Regions from separate parts of the Effusibacillus sp. SKA8 genome, predicted to be linked through region 2. Evidence: riboswitches for the same ligand, from Rfam matches in the RefSeq annotation. Region 2 holds a riboswitch; the other holds the start of a gene.
The links. A riboswitch is a leader RNA that binds a small molecule or an ion and turns the genes downstream of it on or off. The one in region 2 is predicted to bind magnesium.

Region 1: it holds a riboswitch for magnesium, as region 2 does, so the genes downstream of both, AC4ED1_RS09140 (ABC transporter permease) here and corA (magnesium/cobalt transporter CorA) in region 2, are expected to answer to the same signal.

What each region holds. Positions count from the first base shown of each region.
Region 1 covers NZ_JBZCSF010000009.1:68,444-76,729, forward strand. The annotation lists gene AC4ED1_RS09120 (heterodisulfide reductase-related iron-sulfur binding cluster) at 1-1,883, opposite strand, end outside; gene AC4ED1_RS09125 (S-layer homology domain-containing protein) at 2,118-4,358, opposite strand; gene AC4ED1_RS09130 (DUF1427 family protein) at 4,525-4,692, opposite strand; gene AC4ED1_RS09135 (YwiB family protein) at 4,727-5,164, opposite strand; M-box (ykoK) riboswitch at 5,290-5,456, shown strand; gene AC4ED1_RS09140 (ABC transporter permease) at 5,628-7,355, shown strand; gene AC4ED1_RS09145 (ABC transporter ATP-binding protein) at 7,370-8,286, shown strand, end outside.
Region 2 covers NZ_JBZCSF010000004.1:86,235-94,520, forward strand. The annotation lists gene acsA (acetate--CoA ligase) at 1-1,663, shown strand, start outside; M-box (ykoK) riboswitch at 1,738-1,907, shown strand; gene corA (magnesium/cobalt transporter CorA) at 2,035-3,006, shown strand; gene thmT (2-hydroxymuconate tautomerase) at 3,068-3,259, opposite strand; gene AC4ED1_RS05185 (DUF309 domain-containing protein) at 3,337-3,720, shown strand; gene AC4ED1_RS05190 (DUF485 domain-containing protein) at 4,075-4,434, shown strand; gene AC4ED1_RS05195 (solute symporter family protein) at 4,434-5,963, shown strand; gene cax (calcium/proton exchanger) at 6,143-7,189, shown strand; gene AC4ED1_RS05205 (FAD-dependent oxidoreductase) at 7,326-8,286, shown strand, end outside.

The DNA.
Region 1 (8,286 bases), on a different contig from region 2:
CGCATCACGTTAATGCGGTCCGTTCCTTTCAATTCTTCTTTCCAGAAAGAGCCGCCGCCGGCGCCGCAGCACATGCCGCGTTCCTTGTTGCGCTCCATCTCGACGATTTTCACGCCCGGAATCCGTTCCAGGATGTAACGCGGCGCGGAATAGATGCCGTTGTAACGTCCCAGGTAGCAAGAATCGTGGTACGTGATAATTTCGTTCACTTCCTTGCTCGGCACGAGCTTGCCTTCATCGATCAGCTTCGCGAGCAGTTCGGTCGCATGGATGACTTCCACGCCCTCCAGACCGAATTCCGGGTATTCGTTTTTGAAGGTGTTGTAGGCGTGCGGGTCGGTGGTGACGATTCTCTTCACATTGTAGGCTTTAAAAATCTCGACATTCGCTTCCGCCAACGATTGGAACAAGAACTCGTTGCCGAGGCGGCGGGCGGAATCTCCGTCACTTTCCTCCTCTTTGCCGAGAATCGCAAAGTCGACGCCCGCTTTGTTCAGCAGATTGACAAACGCCCGGGCAATCTTTTGGTTGCGCGGGTCAAACGAACAAGCGGATCCGACGTAGTACAGATACTCGGCTTGGCCGTCCACTTCCGCCATTGTGCGGACATTGAGGTCTTTTGCCCAGTCGGCGCGGGTACTGCGGTTCTGCCCCCACTCGTTCGACTGTCGCTCGAGGTTCTGGAAAGCGCGGTTGATTTCCGCGTTTGCTTTTCCTTCCGTCAAAACCAAGTAACGCCGGAGATCGATAATCTTGTCGACATGTTCGTTGTACACCGGGCACGCTTCCTCACATGCGCGGCACGTCGTGCAAGACCAGATTTCGTCTTCGCTGTAAACATTGCCGATCAACATCGGAAGGTCCTCCGCCGCGGCGGAAGCTGCCGCCACTTCGGCGTTGACGCCCGAAACGCCGGTCGCCGCCGCCAGTTTCCCGGCAAGGAAGCGGTCACCGACTTCCGTCAGGTGATCGCGCATTTTCAAAATCAGGTACTTCGGGGACAACGGCTTGCCCGACAAAGTCGCGGGGCAGTTCACATGGCAGCGGCCGCATTCGGTGCAGGCGTACCCGTCAAGCAACTGCTTCCAAGTAAACTGGTCAATCCGTCCCACCCCGAATTCTTCCACCGTCTCGTCCGACAGATCCAGCGTACGCAACCGCCCGTGCGGCGTAAGGCGCCGGAAGTAGGTGTTGATGCCGGCCGCGATCATGTGCAAATGCTTGGATCGCGGGATAAAGACCAGGAATCCGAACAAAATCGCCAGATGCACCCACACGAATAATTCTTTGCTCACTTCGAGAACCGTCCCGTTGCCGCCGGCAAAAACGCTGCCAAGCCAGGACGCAACCGGTGAAACCCAGCCGGGATCTTCACCCTTTACCGCCACTTCCAGTCCCATCACGATTAAGTCGGTAACGACCAGCCCGCCGATCAATCCGAGGATGATGTACGCCTCCGCCGTTTGATCCAGCCGCATGGGGCGGAAGAAAAACCGGCGTATTGCCGCAATCAGGATAGCAGCCAAGACAAGCAGCGAGAACAGTTCATGAACGAACACAAACCAGCCTGCCGTCCCGACCAGCGGAAGATGCACGCCAAAAATGTGACGGGCGATAAATTCCAACGTGCCAAAGGAAAGCACAATGAATCCCCAGAAAATAAAGAAATGCCCGATACCGGCCGGTTCGGCCAGCACCTTCGCCTGTCCCAGCACGTCCCGGAAAATGGAGCGGATGCGCTCATCCCGCCCCTCAGGCCGCGACTCCGGACGGCCGAGCATCAGATACTGGTACTTTCGGTGCAACGCGGTCCAAAACAGATAAATCGATCCCGCCGCAACCGCAAGGAAAAGAAGAATGCGAATCCAAGTCACACCTTTCAACCCCTTTTTTCGAATACGATCCCGAATCCGAGCTTGTATTGTCCACCAGCCCGGCACATATCAAACGTTCGGTCGATTCTCCCATAAAAATAAAATCCCCTAGTAATACATATACCCTATTACCAGAAGATTTGCGACGGAAAAAATGAATGGTCATTCAGGATTATGGCCCGTGTAGATTCCCAAGGCCTCTTTATAGTCCCTCTTACGAAGTTTTTCGCAATCTTTCCACGGTTATTTGCTGATATAGTACGGATACCCTTGTTTTTCTTTCAATTGGTCCAACACTTTGGTCAGGACGACTGCCGCTTGCGCTTTGGTCACGGGATCTTTGGGCATAAACCTGCCTTCCCATCCCGTCATAATGCCAAGCCCTGCCACGATGGCGACATCGCCCATATATTGCCCGTCGGAATCAACATCGGAATAGTGGTTTTTAAACGTATCCTTCGCCTCCGACAATTTCCCGTATCCGAGCACGGCGGTAACCAGATCGGCCAATTCTTCCCGTGTCATGACATCGTCCGGCCGGAAATTTTTCACGTCCCGGTCGATCCATTTGCGAGCGGCCGCCTCTTCGATAAAGCCAAAATTCGGATCTGTCTTCGGCACATCGGCAAAGGAAGCTTTCTCAGCCGTCCGGCGCGGCCCATCCACGGCCAGCAGCATGTATTTCACCATGTCGCCGCGCGTCACACCCGCGTCCGGATTGAGTTTTCCGTCCTGCACTTTAAAAATGCCGCGTTCCACGAAATAGCGAAGCTGCTTTTCCGCCCAGTGCCCCTTGATGTCCTGAATATCCACCGGTTCGACAGGCTGCCCTTCCCCCCATGGAGAGACCCATTCGCCGCTCACCGCGTTCAACATCTGCACCGGACCGTTGACCGCCGGGGCATAGACGAGCGCAACCGACTTCGGTTTGGCCGAATCGTACGGCGTTTTTCCTTTTTCGTAAATCGGAACATACTGCAGCCGGAGCGGATATTTTTCAACATATTTGTTCAAGGCGCTGTCCATGCTGATTAGGCCGGTCCTGGGTTGGAACTGCAATTTTTCGTCCCAGCCGCCCATGCCCATGAATTCCCGTACCTGTCCGGTGTTCGGATCGATTCCGACCCTCATGCTGCCCTCGCGAGTCGGGATGCCGTCAACCAACCGGACAAATTCAAAGGAATAGCCAGGCCCGATTTTTAAGGCCATTTTGGCGTCCATTGCGGGATTTAGCGCCAATTGGTTCGCTTTTGTCGGCATGGCCGATTTCACGAAATCGATCGCTTTCTGGCGTGCCTGATCCGTTGAAATCGCCGGGTTTTGCGGGAATTCGTACGGTCCTTCCCGATATTCCCAACGCATATATTCGCGCAGTTCGCCGGTTTTTGCATCGATGGAGACGGACGCATTCTGCATGGTTTTGTAATCTTTCGGATCACCCTTGCGGTACCCGAAGCGCCAGAAATGCTGGCTGCCGTTAACCGATTCGTAACTCGAGTTTTCCAGGATAAAGCCATCAAGCTCCAATTTGTAAGAGGCCACGAGTTCAAGAGCCTCTTCTTTGCTGAGATCCTTTGTGCTTTTCGGTTCGCCCTGCTTGTCGGCGATCGGCTTGAATTCAACCGGAGCGCTGGCCGGTACGGGATTGCCGTCGAATCCGATCGCAACACCCTTTGTGGCGTCAATCGCCGGCAACGCTCCCGGACCGAAGGAGGGTTCCCAGGGCCCGTACAGCAGTTGAAGCTGATGATTCTCATAGGCATACGGCTTGTAAACCCTTTGATATTGAAGCTGCAGATTCAACGCGTTCCGATAAATTTCCTTCGCTTGAGCTTCCGTTACGGACGCTTTTATATCCGGAAACGTTACATTGTCGGACCAGTTAAAGGAATAGCCGCGAAGTTCCCCTTTTCCGTTCACACGGATCGAAATTCCATCGCTCGGATACGGGACGCCGTTGGCTATCCGTTCAAAGCGGAACATTTGCATCGTGTTCTGCGGACCGTAGGGACCATACAGAACCGGGTCCTGAACGGCCGCCTCCTTCACTTGATTTACCTTGTCCGGCGCAAACCGCCTCAGGTATTCGAGGGCTTTCACTCTCGCTTCTTCGCGGGAAATCGCGTTTTCCAAGGTGGAATCTTCGCGTTGGTTAAAATCGTAGTTGAGCAGCGTCCCGTTGTCCGCATCCACTACCAGATTGATATTGCCGTAATCGTAACGGTCTTCCTTGGCGAAATTGATCATCCAGACACTGCCCCGTCCAAAGGGACTCTGGCCGTCTTTCGCGTCATGAAAGGATGCGCTGCGCAGCTTGTAGCCTTCCGGAATCGCAATGTACTTCCTGGCAATTTCGATTGCCTGGTCTTGTGTGATCGACGATGTTGCGGCGGACGGCGCGTCCGCGAGAACCGCATAGGGCACCGACGTGAAAAGCATCCCCACTGCAAGCGCAACCGCGGTGGTGCGTTTCAACTGTCTCATACCGATCCTCCCCGAAACCTTTTCTGATTATCCTAAATTTTCCAAAAAGTAGTATTCTATCTTTTTCCAATGCTATAGACGATAAAACATCGGGAAAAGTTACAGTTTTTCAAAAAAATTTTGCCGGGAGGCAAGGCGGATGAAAGGAGTACAACTCAGTCGGCTGCTATTGCCACAGTCGGCTGAGCCAGGAAAATACGATCCCTCCGAGCCAAATCCCGATAATGCCGAGAACTCCGGAAAAAACGGGCGGCGCCGGAAGCGGGAGTTTCATCGCGGAAAAAAGAAAGCCCACAATCAATCCGGTTAAGAACGACAAGACCCAGACGCGCATATCCAAAAAGAAACCCCCTTTCCATCAATATCATCTACTCCATCGGTACTTGACCGGCAGGGTGGATTTGCAGTTCCACTTCCATGCGGCTGACCGCACCGGCCATATCCATCTTGTACGCAAGCCGCAAACGACCGCCCTTTATGGAAAGATCATGTTCCAGGCGGTATGTGTCAATTTCAACGGGAAGAGTCCCGTGCGCGGTCACCAGTGTGGCGCTGTCTGCCGTACCCGTTTTGAACAGCACCCGCATTCCCGTTGCTCCCTGACGAATCAACAAAGCCTGCAGCGGCTCGATTTTCCATACGGTTTGCGTCCCTGTTCCGCCGTCTTCGCCGGTCTCCCGATAAGTCAGATACAGGGCGCTCTCTTTCCGGTACAGATACCCTTTTTCCCGAGATGTAAACGACTGTGCCGCACCGTCCACGACCTGCCTGGTATGAATCCGGATGCGTACCGGGATCTTCTCCATGCGACCACCCCCGCCTTTTACTGTAGCAGAAATGGGAAGACCTGCATAATTGCGCCGTGTCAACCATCTTGACTTATCCGCCGAGATTTGCAAAGATTAGGAATAGAGAATTGCCTTAGAATCAGAAAAATCCTCGTTAGGCGAGGCTACTGTACAAACACATGCCACTGCCCGGAAACGTCGAAAGACGCCAATGGGTTGAACAGGTATTGCCGGATTAAGGCTTTATCTAATGTGGCTGAGAAAAATTCTCTACGTTGTACAGTGCTAAAGCTCAACCAGGGGGATTTTGGTTATTTGCAATTGAAAAAATTGCAGATGCATACCCCCTGTTTAAAACAGGGGGTTTTATATTGTGGCAGGGGAGGACTTGACATGGATGATGCGCGAAGTAGAACGCTGCGGATAATGCGTAAAACTAGGTACAAGATAGAATTTAGCAGGAATGAAGGGAAAGATCCGCATGATGATGAATCGATTTGGTTTTTTGAAAGGAAGAAAATTCGGATGGATTGATTTGTTCGTCACTCTTTTTGTGTTTGCGCTTTTATACGGGATTATGGATATAGGCGCGGGGATGCGGGTTCCTTTTTCACAGGCAAACCAGCCGCAAATTGATTTAAATCCGGTTTATCTCCCCTATTACGCGGGGCGTTCGCTGATCCGAATGTTTCTTGCTTTTCTTGCTTCCTTACTTTTCACCTTTATTTACGGGCGAATTGCCGCCACAAACCGGATGGCTGAAAAAATTATGATCCCTGTCATTGATATTCTCCAGTCGGTGCCGGTGCTCGGGTTCCTTTCCGCCACCATCACATTTTTTATCTCGCTGTTTCCCGGCAGTCTTATGGGAGTCGAATTGGCTTCCGTTTTTGCAATCTTTACGGGACAGGTTTGGAACATGACCTTTAGTTTTTATAATTCCCTGACAACCATTCCCCGCGACTTACAAGAAACATCACAGGTTTTTCGGTTAAATGGGTGGTCCCGTTTTAAAAAGCTGGAAATTCCTTTTTCGATGATCGGATTGGTCTGGAACAGCATGATGTCCTTCGGCGGCGGTTGGTTCTTTCTTTCCGTCAGCGAAGCCATTACCGTTCTGGGAACCAATGTCAGACTTCCCGGTCTTGGCTCTTATATGGCGACAGCAGTGGATCAGGGAAACGTGCAAGCTCTCATATACTCGATTCTGGCGATGATCCTTACGATTGTATTGGTGGATCAATTATTCTGGAGACCGCTTATCGCTTGGTCCGATAAATTCAAGGTGGAACTTACGGAAGCAAACGAAAGGCCGACATCTGCCGTATTGAAGATCTTACAGCGCTCGGCGGTCGTTCACCTGTTTGTCAGGTACACTTTCACTCCCGTTTGGAGGATGATCGATCATTTTCTGAATCGGGTTTCGGCTGCAAAGGAAAAAAGGACTGCAAGCGCAAGGAACGTACGTTTGGCAATTCAGCTTGTGATTTTATTGGCGGTTCTATTATTTCTGGCCCGGTATGTCTATCAGGGATTTTTGGAGGTGCGGCAGCTCGGTTATGCCGAGATGTTGCATGTGATTTGGCTCGGGTTTTTGACACTGTTGCGGGTTGTGGTGGCCATTGTCCTGGGCGGGCTTTGGACAATTCCGCTGGGGGTAAAAATCGGATTCAATTCGCGTTTAGCGCAGATTGCCCAGCCCCTGGTCCAAATCGCATCTTCCTTTCCGGCCAACATGCTGTTTCCGCTGGTTACAATGATTTACTTAAAGTTCAACGTGAATTTCGAAATTGGCGCCGTTCCCCTGATGATGTTGGGAACCCAATGGTATCTCTTATTTAATGTGATCGCAGGTGCTATGGCAATTCCGACGGACCTGCGGGAAACCAGCGACATATTTGGGCTGACCACTTGGGAAAAGTGGAAAAAACTCATTCTGCCCGGCATTTTTCCTTATCTTGTTACCGGCGGCTTAACGGCGATGGGGGGCGCGTGGAATGCAAGCATCGTATCGGAAATTGTCACATGGAAACAAAACACGCTGGCTGCCACCGGGCTTGGCGCTTACATTGCGCAAGCCACCAACGATGGAAATTGGGCGGCGATTATCTGGGGAATTTTCGTAATGTCTTCGTTTGTTGTCCTGATTAACCGGCTTTTGTGGAAAAGGCTCTACAAACTCGCTGAAGTCAAGTACCACATTGAATAGGAGGGGTGTAAGCCGTGAAAAAAGAGCAGATCATCGAATTAGTCGGCATCACCAAAAAATACGAATTCGGCGAAACAGTTGTTACCGTATTGGATCATATAAACTTACAGATAGGCGAAGGGGAATTTGTGGCAATCTTGGGCCCTTCCGGTTCTGGAAAATCCACATTGCTCCGCATCATAGCCGGTTTGGTTTCCCCGTCAGAAGGAAAAGTTCATTATCTTGGAAAGGGCATCATCGGCGTCAATCCGGGTGTCAGCATGGTTTTTCAATCGTTTGCCCTATTCCCGTGGCTGACGGTTCTTGAAAACGTGAAGCTCGGTCTGCAAAAAACCGATTTGACGGATCAGGAAAAACGGGAAAAGGCCATCCGGATGATCGATATGCTGGGATTGGACGGGTTTGAAAGTGCTTACCCGAAGGAACTGTCCGGAGGGATGCGGCAAAGAGTGGGAATTGGAAGGGCTCTTGTGTCCGAACCGGACGTACTCCTGATGGATGAACCGTTTTCCGCGCTTGATGTGTTGACCGCCGAAAATTTGCGCCGTGATATTCTCGAACTGTGGCTTGAAAAAAAGATCCCCACAAAATCGATCGTGATGGTTACACATGGGATTGAAGAAGCGGTTTATATGGCGGATAGGGCTGTTGTCTTGTCCCGTGATCCTGCAAGGATCATTGCGGATGTTCCAATTCCTCTCCCCCACTGGAGAGAAAAAAAAGATCCAGTGTTTGAAAACCTGGTCGACGATATCTATTCCTTGCTGACAGGGTATAAAGAGAATCCGAAAATGTTTTCGAAGGATCAGGAAACAACAGGTAAAAATATCAAAGCAATTCCCGATGTTCCGGCGGGTGCAATGACCGGGTTCATTGAACTGCTTGACGACCTTGGTGAAAAATCCGACCTGTATAAACTGGCAGACCAACT
Region 2 (8,286 bases):
TTATGACGAAATGTACAAGGTTGCGACCTGGGAAGAGGAAGAGCGGGCGTTCTCCTGGCATGAGACGGGGAAAGTGAATATTGCCCATGAAGCGATCGACCGGCACGCCGCGACTTCGCGCAAGGACAAGCCGGCGCTTTTCTTCAAGGACGACAAGCGCGAGGAATCTTATACTTTTGCCGATTTGAAAACGCTTTCCGACAAGTTTGCAAACGTCCTTCGCAAGCTCGGAATCAGCAAGGGGGACCGGGTTTTCATCTACATGCCGCGCTGCCCAGAGCTGTATGTCGCATTGCTTGGAATCGTAAAAATCGGGGCGATCGCGGGTCCGTTGTTTGAAGCGTTCATGGAAGCGGCGGTCAAAGACCGTCTCGAGGACAGCGGAGCGGTCGCCGTCGTAACGACTCCGGAATTGAACAAGCGGATTTTGCGCGGCGAACTGCCCAACCTGAAGCACGTGATTCTGGTCGGGGCGCAGGAAGTGGGACCGGGCGAAGTCTCCTACGAGCGGGAGATGGCGGAAGCGCCGGCCGATTTTCAAATCGAATGGATGGACCGGGAAGATCCCTATATCATCCACTATACGTCCGGATCCACCGGCAAGCCGAAAGGCGTCGTTCACGTTCACAACGCGATGATCCATCAACACCGCTCCGGACGCTGGGTGTACGATCTCAGAGAAGACGACATCTACTGGTGCACCGCTGACCCAGGGTGGGTAACCGGTACTTCCGCCGGCATGTTCGCTCCCTGGTTGAACGGGGTGACAGTCGTTCTGCGGGGCGGCCGCTTTAAGCCGGAAGACTGGTATGACACCATAGAACGGTTTAAGGTGACCGTCTGGTTCTCCGCGCCGACCGCTTTCCGGATGCTGATGGCCGCGGGAGACGAAGTCGTGAAGCGATACGACCTTTCTTCCCTCCGCCATATCCTGTCCGCAGGAGAACCGCTGAATCCGGAAGTGTTCCGGTGGGGATTGCAAGCCTTTGGCCAACGGATCCATGACAACTGGTGGATGACGGAGACCGGGTCGACTTTGATCAGCAACTTCCCCTGTCTTCCGATCAAACCGGGTTCGATGGGCAAACCGATTCCCGGCGTCTACGCGACGATCGTCGACGACGAGGGGAACGAACTGCCGCCCAACCGTATGGGCAATCTTGCGATTCGCGCCGGTTGGCCCGGCATGATGCGTGCAATCTGGAATAACGAGGCAAAATACAAAGAGTACTTCCAGTTGAAAGGCTGGTATGTGTCCGGAGATTCCGCTTACAAAGACGAAGACGGGTATTTCTGGTTCCAGGGCCGCGTCGATGACGTGATCAACACATCGGGCGAGCGCGTCGGTCCGTTCGAAGTCGAAAGCCGCCTGGTCGAACATCCGGCGGTGGCTGAAGCGGGCGTCATCGGCAAACCGGATCCGGTTCGCGGCGAGATCATCAAAGCGTTCATCTCTCTCCGCGCGGGATATGAACCCAGCGAGGAATTGAAACAGGAGATCGCCCAGTTTGTAAAAACAGGCCTGGCGGCCCACGCGGCTCCGCGGGAAATCGAGTTCCGCGACAAGTTGCCGAAGACCCGTTCCGGCAAGATCATGCGCCGCGTCCTGAAAGCTTGGGAGTTGGGGCTGCCGACCGGTGACCTGTCGACGATGGAAGATTGAGGATATGCGATTGATGGAAGATCGAGTTGACTGATACCTTTGGCATGAATATAATTGAGGTGTATCAACCGCATAGGGTTCTTCGTTAGGTGAGGCTTCTGCATAGATCATACGCCACTACCCGGAAACGTCGAGAGACGCCAATGGGTCAACAGGTACTGCCGGCTTAAGGTTTTACCTAATGTGGCTGAACCTTCGGGTTCTAGCTATGTATGTGCTAAAGCTTGGACGAGTGGAGAAGGCGAATCGGAGCAATCCGACAATCTTTGGAATGCGCCATGTTGGATTCGGAGCCTTCATTTCTTTGAAGGCTCTTTTTGTTTTCTGCGCACGCTATGTCTGAAACAACCTTCGGAAGGGAGGTACCGATTGTGATCAAGACCTATTTTTACAACCACGAAGATGCGAAGATGTACCATGATGTCGACTTGCTGCGGAAAGCGGAACTGCTGCAGAACGAGAACAATCTGCTGTGGATCGACCTCTACAATTGTACGGTCGACGAACTGAAGTTTGTCGGTGCGATCTTCGATTTTCACCCGCTGGCGATAGAAGACTGTTTGCACGATTCGCCCCGTTCCAAGGTGGACAATTACGACGATTACTATTTCTTTGTCTTTCACGCGTTGCGCTACGATGAAGAGAGCGAGCGGGAAATCACGACCGAGGAGCTGAATGTGTTTCTCGGGAAAAACTATATCGTGACGGTTCACCAGAATCCGCTGCATTCCATCGGCCGGATTGCCGCCCGTTCTTTGCGGGAACCGCATTTTATGAACAAGGGGCCTGATTTTTTGCTGTATTCCATCGTTGACGGGATCACCGATGAATATTTTCCGATTATGGAACGGATTTCCACGCGGATTGACGAATTGGAAGACGAGATGTACGAACATCCCGCGCAGGAGATCACCGAGGAGTTTCTTGCGCTCAAACGCACGATCGTGCTGATTCGCCGGGTGATTCAACCGAAGAAACGGATCTTCGCCAATGTCGGCGGCCGTTACTCGTTTGACGTGCAGGAGGACAATGTGCCCTATTTTATTGACCTGGTGGACCATCTGGAGCGAATTTCTGACTCTCTTGAAGTGTTTCGCGATCTGGTGTCTGGCGCCATGGAGACATACTATTCCCTGGTCACCGCCAGGACCAACGATACGATCCGCATCCTGACGATCATCACGACGATTACCGCGACACTGACATCCGTCACCGGGTATTTCGGTATGAACGTGCCGCTGCCTCTGCAGGACCACTGGGTTTCGACGATTCTGGTGACCTTCTTGCTGGCGGGCATGACATTCGGGATGCTGAAATATTTCCGGCGAAAGAAATGGATCTAGAATCCGGGAAACAGATAAAAAGTAAGAACCCCCTGAAGAGGCGGGTTCTTTCCGATGGAGGCTATTGGTTTTCGTCGATTACGAGCTTGCCCGCTTTGCCGAAGGCGTCGCTTTTCAGATCTTCAAGGAAGACGTAGACGCGGTCTGCGGGCACTTCGCAAATCTCGCTTACCACTTTTGTCACTTCCGCGACGAGTCTGCGTTTTTGTTCCAGTGTGCGTCCTTCCCGCATTTCAATGGTGATAAACGGCATGATCCGTCCCTCCCGCCATGGTAATAAGTAAATTATGGCTTGTCCAGCACCAGATGTCAACGAAAGGAAAGATCGGTATGACGGATCCGATTCCCCGGGAGTTTCTCGAGTATATGCGATGCGTGAACGAAGAGGATTATTTTGCGGCGCATGAAGTTTTGGAGGATTTGTGGCACAGCGACCGCATCGATTTTTACAAAGGGATGATCCAGGTTGCCGTCGCGCTGTTTCACCTCCGCAACGGCAACATCAAGGGGGCGAGATACCTGTTGGAAAGGGCCAAGTTCTTGTTGGCGCCGTATCGTCCGGTGTTTCGAAGAATCAGTGTCGAACAGGTCCTCTCCTATATCGAGGACTGCTTGCAAAAACTTCCCGGCGTTGACGAAATGGAACGGGAAGAAGCGGAGAAACTGGGGATTAAAGGGATCCGGCTGCAACTGCTGGACGAAAGGTGTTGCTGACGGTTGTCCTGGCGGCGGGGGGTACCGCTGTAACATTTGGTACGGCGGGAAGGGGCTGCTGCATCCGCAACATATAAGGAAAAAACAGGAATAACTATAAATTGATATTAAACTCTCATCTTGGACTTGTTATAAGAAAAACCAGGCCAAATATCTGATTTTCAATTCAGAAAAATTTTAATTAATAGTTTGTCGTTTTTGTGAAAAAAAGATTGTTTGTTTTGTTCTCTCGTGATATACTAGTTCCGCAGATGGAATTATCTGAAGAGTTTGATAGAAAGGGGGATGGGCGGCTGCAGTTTTCTTTATTTAATAATAGAAAGAAAAGACCACAAGTAGAAATGGGGGAGAAACATGCAAACAAATTTCAATTCGGGTGTAAACGCTTCCACAAGCAATGCACGCACGAAGAATGAGTGGGACAGAATTGCGGAATCTGCCGAATTTAAGCAGATGGTCAGCAAGAAAAAAGCGTTTCTGGTACCTGCGACGGTCTTTTTCATGGTTTATTACTTTGCGCTCCCTACCTTGGCAGGTTATTTCAAGCCGTTAATGGCGGCGAAGGTCACTGACTCCATGAACTTCGGATATTTGTTCGCATTGTCCGAATTTGTGATGGCTTGGGGATTGGCTCATCTTTATATGAAAAAGGCGAACGAGTTTGATGCGACAGCCTCCGAAATGCGGAAATTTATTAAGGGAGGGAGCCAGTAATGTCTGCTGCAAAATTCGGTGTATTTAACCCGTTGGCATTTACGCTTTTCCTTGGCATCGTCGCGATTACGTTGATCATTACCTACTGGGCGGCAAAACGCACCCACACCACCAGCGAATTTTATGCGGCGGGCAGTTCCATCAAAGGTTGGCAAAACGGGGTTGCGATTGCAGGCGACTATATGAGCGCCGCCTCCTTCCTCGGAATTGCCGGATTGATTGCGTTGTCCGGCTATGACGGATTCATGTACTCGGTGGGCTGGCTGGTTGCTTATTTGACGGTTCTTTTGCTGGTGGCGGAACCGCTGCGGAATACCGGAAAATATACGATGGCTGACGTGTTGGCGTCCCGTCTGAACGAGAAGCCTGTACGCTCCGTTGCCGCTTTATCGACAATCGTTATTTCCACTTTCTACATGATCGCCCAAATGGTCGGTGCGGGCGGCCTGATTAAGCTGCTGCTCGGCATCGATTACAACTATGCGATCATCGGTGTCGGCATACTCATGATCCTGTATGTGGTGTTTGGCGGCATGCTGGCGACCACCTGGGTGCAGATCACCAAAGCGGTTTTGCTGATGGGCGGTACGATTGTGCTGTCGATCATGGTTCTTGCCAAGTTCAACTTCAATGTCGGCGACATGTTCGACAAGGCGGCTTCCATGTACGGCCAGAAGTTCCTGGAGCCCGGCCTCAAGTTTACCAATCCGCTTGACCAGATTTCGCTCGGCCTTGCGCTGGTCCTCGGGACGGCCGGCCTGCCGCATATCCTGATCCGTTTCTATACGGTGCCGAATGCGGTGGAAGCGCGGAAGTCCGTGGTGTGGGCGATGTGGATCATCGGCTTGTTCTACGTGATGACGACATTCCTCGGATTTGGCGCGGCAACCCTCGTAGGGAAAGACGCGATTGTCAAAGTTGACAAGGCGGGCAACATGGCGGCTCCGATGCTGGCGCAGGCTTTGGGCGGCGACTTCATGTTTGCCTTCATTGCGGCGGTTGCCTTCGCAACAATTCTCGCCGTGGTTGCCGGGTTGACGATTGCGGCCTCTTCCGCCTTTGCCCATGACTTCTATACGAACGTGGTCCGCGGCGGCAAGGCAACCGAGCAGGAACAAATTAAAGTGGCCCGGATCACCTCGTTTGCGGTTGGTATATTGGCAATCATCATCGGTATCGCTTCCAAAGGGATGAACGTCGCGTACATGGTGGCGCTTGCATTCGCGGTGGCCTCCAGCGCAAACCTGCCGGTGATCGTGCTGACCGTCTTCTGGAAACGGTTCACCACAGCCGGAGCGGTTGCCGGGATGCTGGTCGGTCTTGCTTCCGCCTTGCTGTTCACCTTTATCGGCCAGGGCGTGATGGGCAAGGAAGCGATCTTCCCGCTCCAAAACCCGGGAATTGTCTCCATCCCGCTCGGATTCCTGGCTGCTATCGTCACTTCGCTTGTGACCAAAGACCAGAAAGCGGAAGAAAAATTCAGCGAGATTTATGTCCGTGCGAATACCGGGTACGGCTTGGACAAATAAGTAAGGTATATTGCAAGCGACAGAGCCGCTGGCACCTGCGGGAGCCAGCGGTTTTTATATTTCCATCCGATATGCACTTCTTGTGTTTTGCCGTCGTGTTTTCGGCGTGATATATTTCTGCTAAAATCCGGTATGGGGAAACATGACCTATGGATATCCGGGACGATTGGGGATGAAGTATGGTGAAGCGCATTCTTTTCATTCTGTTGCTCATTTTTTTGCCGTTAACGGTGATCGGCAATTTTTTGCATTTCGATGAAGTGCTGTTGTTTGCGTTGGCCGCCGTCACGATCATACCGCTGGCGGGCATCATGGGCAGGGCGACGGAAAGCATCGCGGTACATAGCGGTCCGCGCATCGGCGGGCTTTTGAACGCGACCTTCGGCAACGCGGTGGAGTTAATCATCGCTTTTCTTGCGCTGCGGCAAGGATTGACGCAAGTGGTGCAGGCGTCAATCACCGGCTCGATCATCGGGAACCTGCTGCTGGTGGCGGGACTCAGTTTCCTCGTCGGCGGCATTAAGTATCCGATCCAGAAATTCAACTCTTCCGTTGCCCGCACCAACTCCGCGATGATGATGCTGGGGGTGGTCATTGCGCTGATCATTCCGGCGATTTTTACCATGCAGAACGAACATATTGCAGACAACCTAAGCATCGGCGTGGCAGCCGTTTCTTTGGCGCTGTATCTGCTGGGGCTGTATTTTGCGTTGTTCACGCATAAACATGTGTTTCATTACACCGAGGACATGGAGGAAGAAGAAGCCGAATGGTCGCTTGGGAAAGCGACCGCCATCCTCGCTTTGGCGACCTTGGCGGTCGCTTACGTGTCGGAGACGCTGGTGCACACCATTGAGACGGTTTCCCATGCCCTGGGATGGTCTGAAGTGTTTATCGGAGTGATTATCGTCGCGATTATTGGGAACGCGGCGGAACACAGTTCGGCGATTCTCATGGCCTGGAAAAACCGGATGGATCTGTCGATGGAAATCGCGGTCGGAAGTTCGCTCCAAATCGCGATGTTTGTCACGCCGGTGCTGGTGTTTGCGGGATGGCTGATCGGAAAGCCGCTGCCGCTGGTGTTTACGTGGCCGGAGATTGCGGCGATGACATTGGCCGTTTTTATGACGGCGTTCCTTGCCAATGACGGGGAATCGAATTGGCTGGAAGGAGCGATGGCTTTGGGAGCCTACGTGATTTTTGGGATAGGATTTTATTTCCTGTAAGCCGGATTACAATGAAAAACGAAAAGATTGACAGGGTTATGGGTTAAATGTAGAGTTAATATAAAATTAGAATATATAAAATAAGAGAGCTAGGTTACGGGTAATATAAACCAGCCCAAAAGGGAGGAAAGCAAGGATGAAGAAAGCGATTGTGTATTCAAGCACCGGTTGCCCTTACTGCGAGAAAATCAAAAAAGATCTTGCGAATTGGGGGATCGCATACGAAGAGCGAAACGTTACGGAAAATCCCGGCTATTTTAATGATTTGCATGAAAAGGGGATCTTCTCGACGCCTGTGACCTTTATTGACGGAGAAGCGTTTATCGGATACCGGCCGAACAAGATGAAGGATTATCTCGGCATTCGGGAAGAAACGGCCGACAAGGCAAACGAGCCGGAGCGGGACGCTTCCGAAATTTTCTCCGCCCCTTCCGGTGAGATTTTTAAAGAAGTGTACGATCTGGCGATTATCGGCGCCGGGCCGGCGGGTGCGTCGGCGGCGGTGTACGCGGCGCGGGGCCGCATGAAAACGATCGTGCTCGACAAAGCGCCGGGGGCGGGCGCACTTGCCATCACCCACAAAATCGCCAATTATCCGGGGGTCAACGAGGAATTGACAGGGCTTGCGCTGGTCGACCGGATTCGTCGGCAAGCGAAAGGGTTTGGCGCGACTTTTGTGCGGACGTCCGTTCTTTCCGCCGATCTGAAGGGTGACATGAAAGAACTGAAAACGCCGGAAGGGGTCGTGCAAGCGAAAACGGTCTTTATCGCGGTGGGAGCGCGCGGCAACAACAAGAAACTGAAAGGCGAAGAAGAGTTTACCGGCCGCGGCGTCAGTTACTGTTCGACTTGCGACGGGGCGTTTTTCCGGGACCGGATCGTCGGGGTTTCCGGCGATAACGAGGAGGCGCTGACGGAAGCGATCGCCCTTGCCAAATTTGCGAAACACGTGTATTTCTTCATTCCGGCAAAGAAACTGCAAGGTGAAGCGGACATCAGGGCGGCGGAATCTTGCAACAACATCGAAGTGCTCTGGCAGCACCGCGTGCGTGAAGTGGTGGGAACCGACAAGTTCGAAGGGGTTCTGGTGCAAAAGC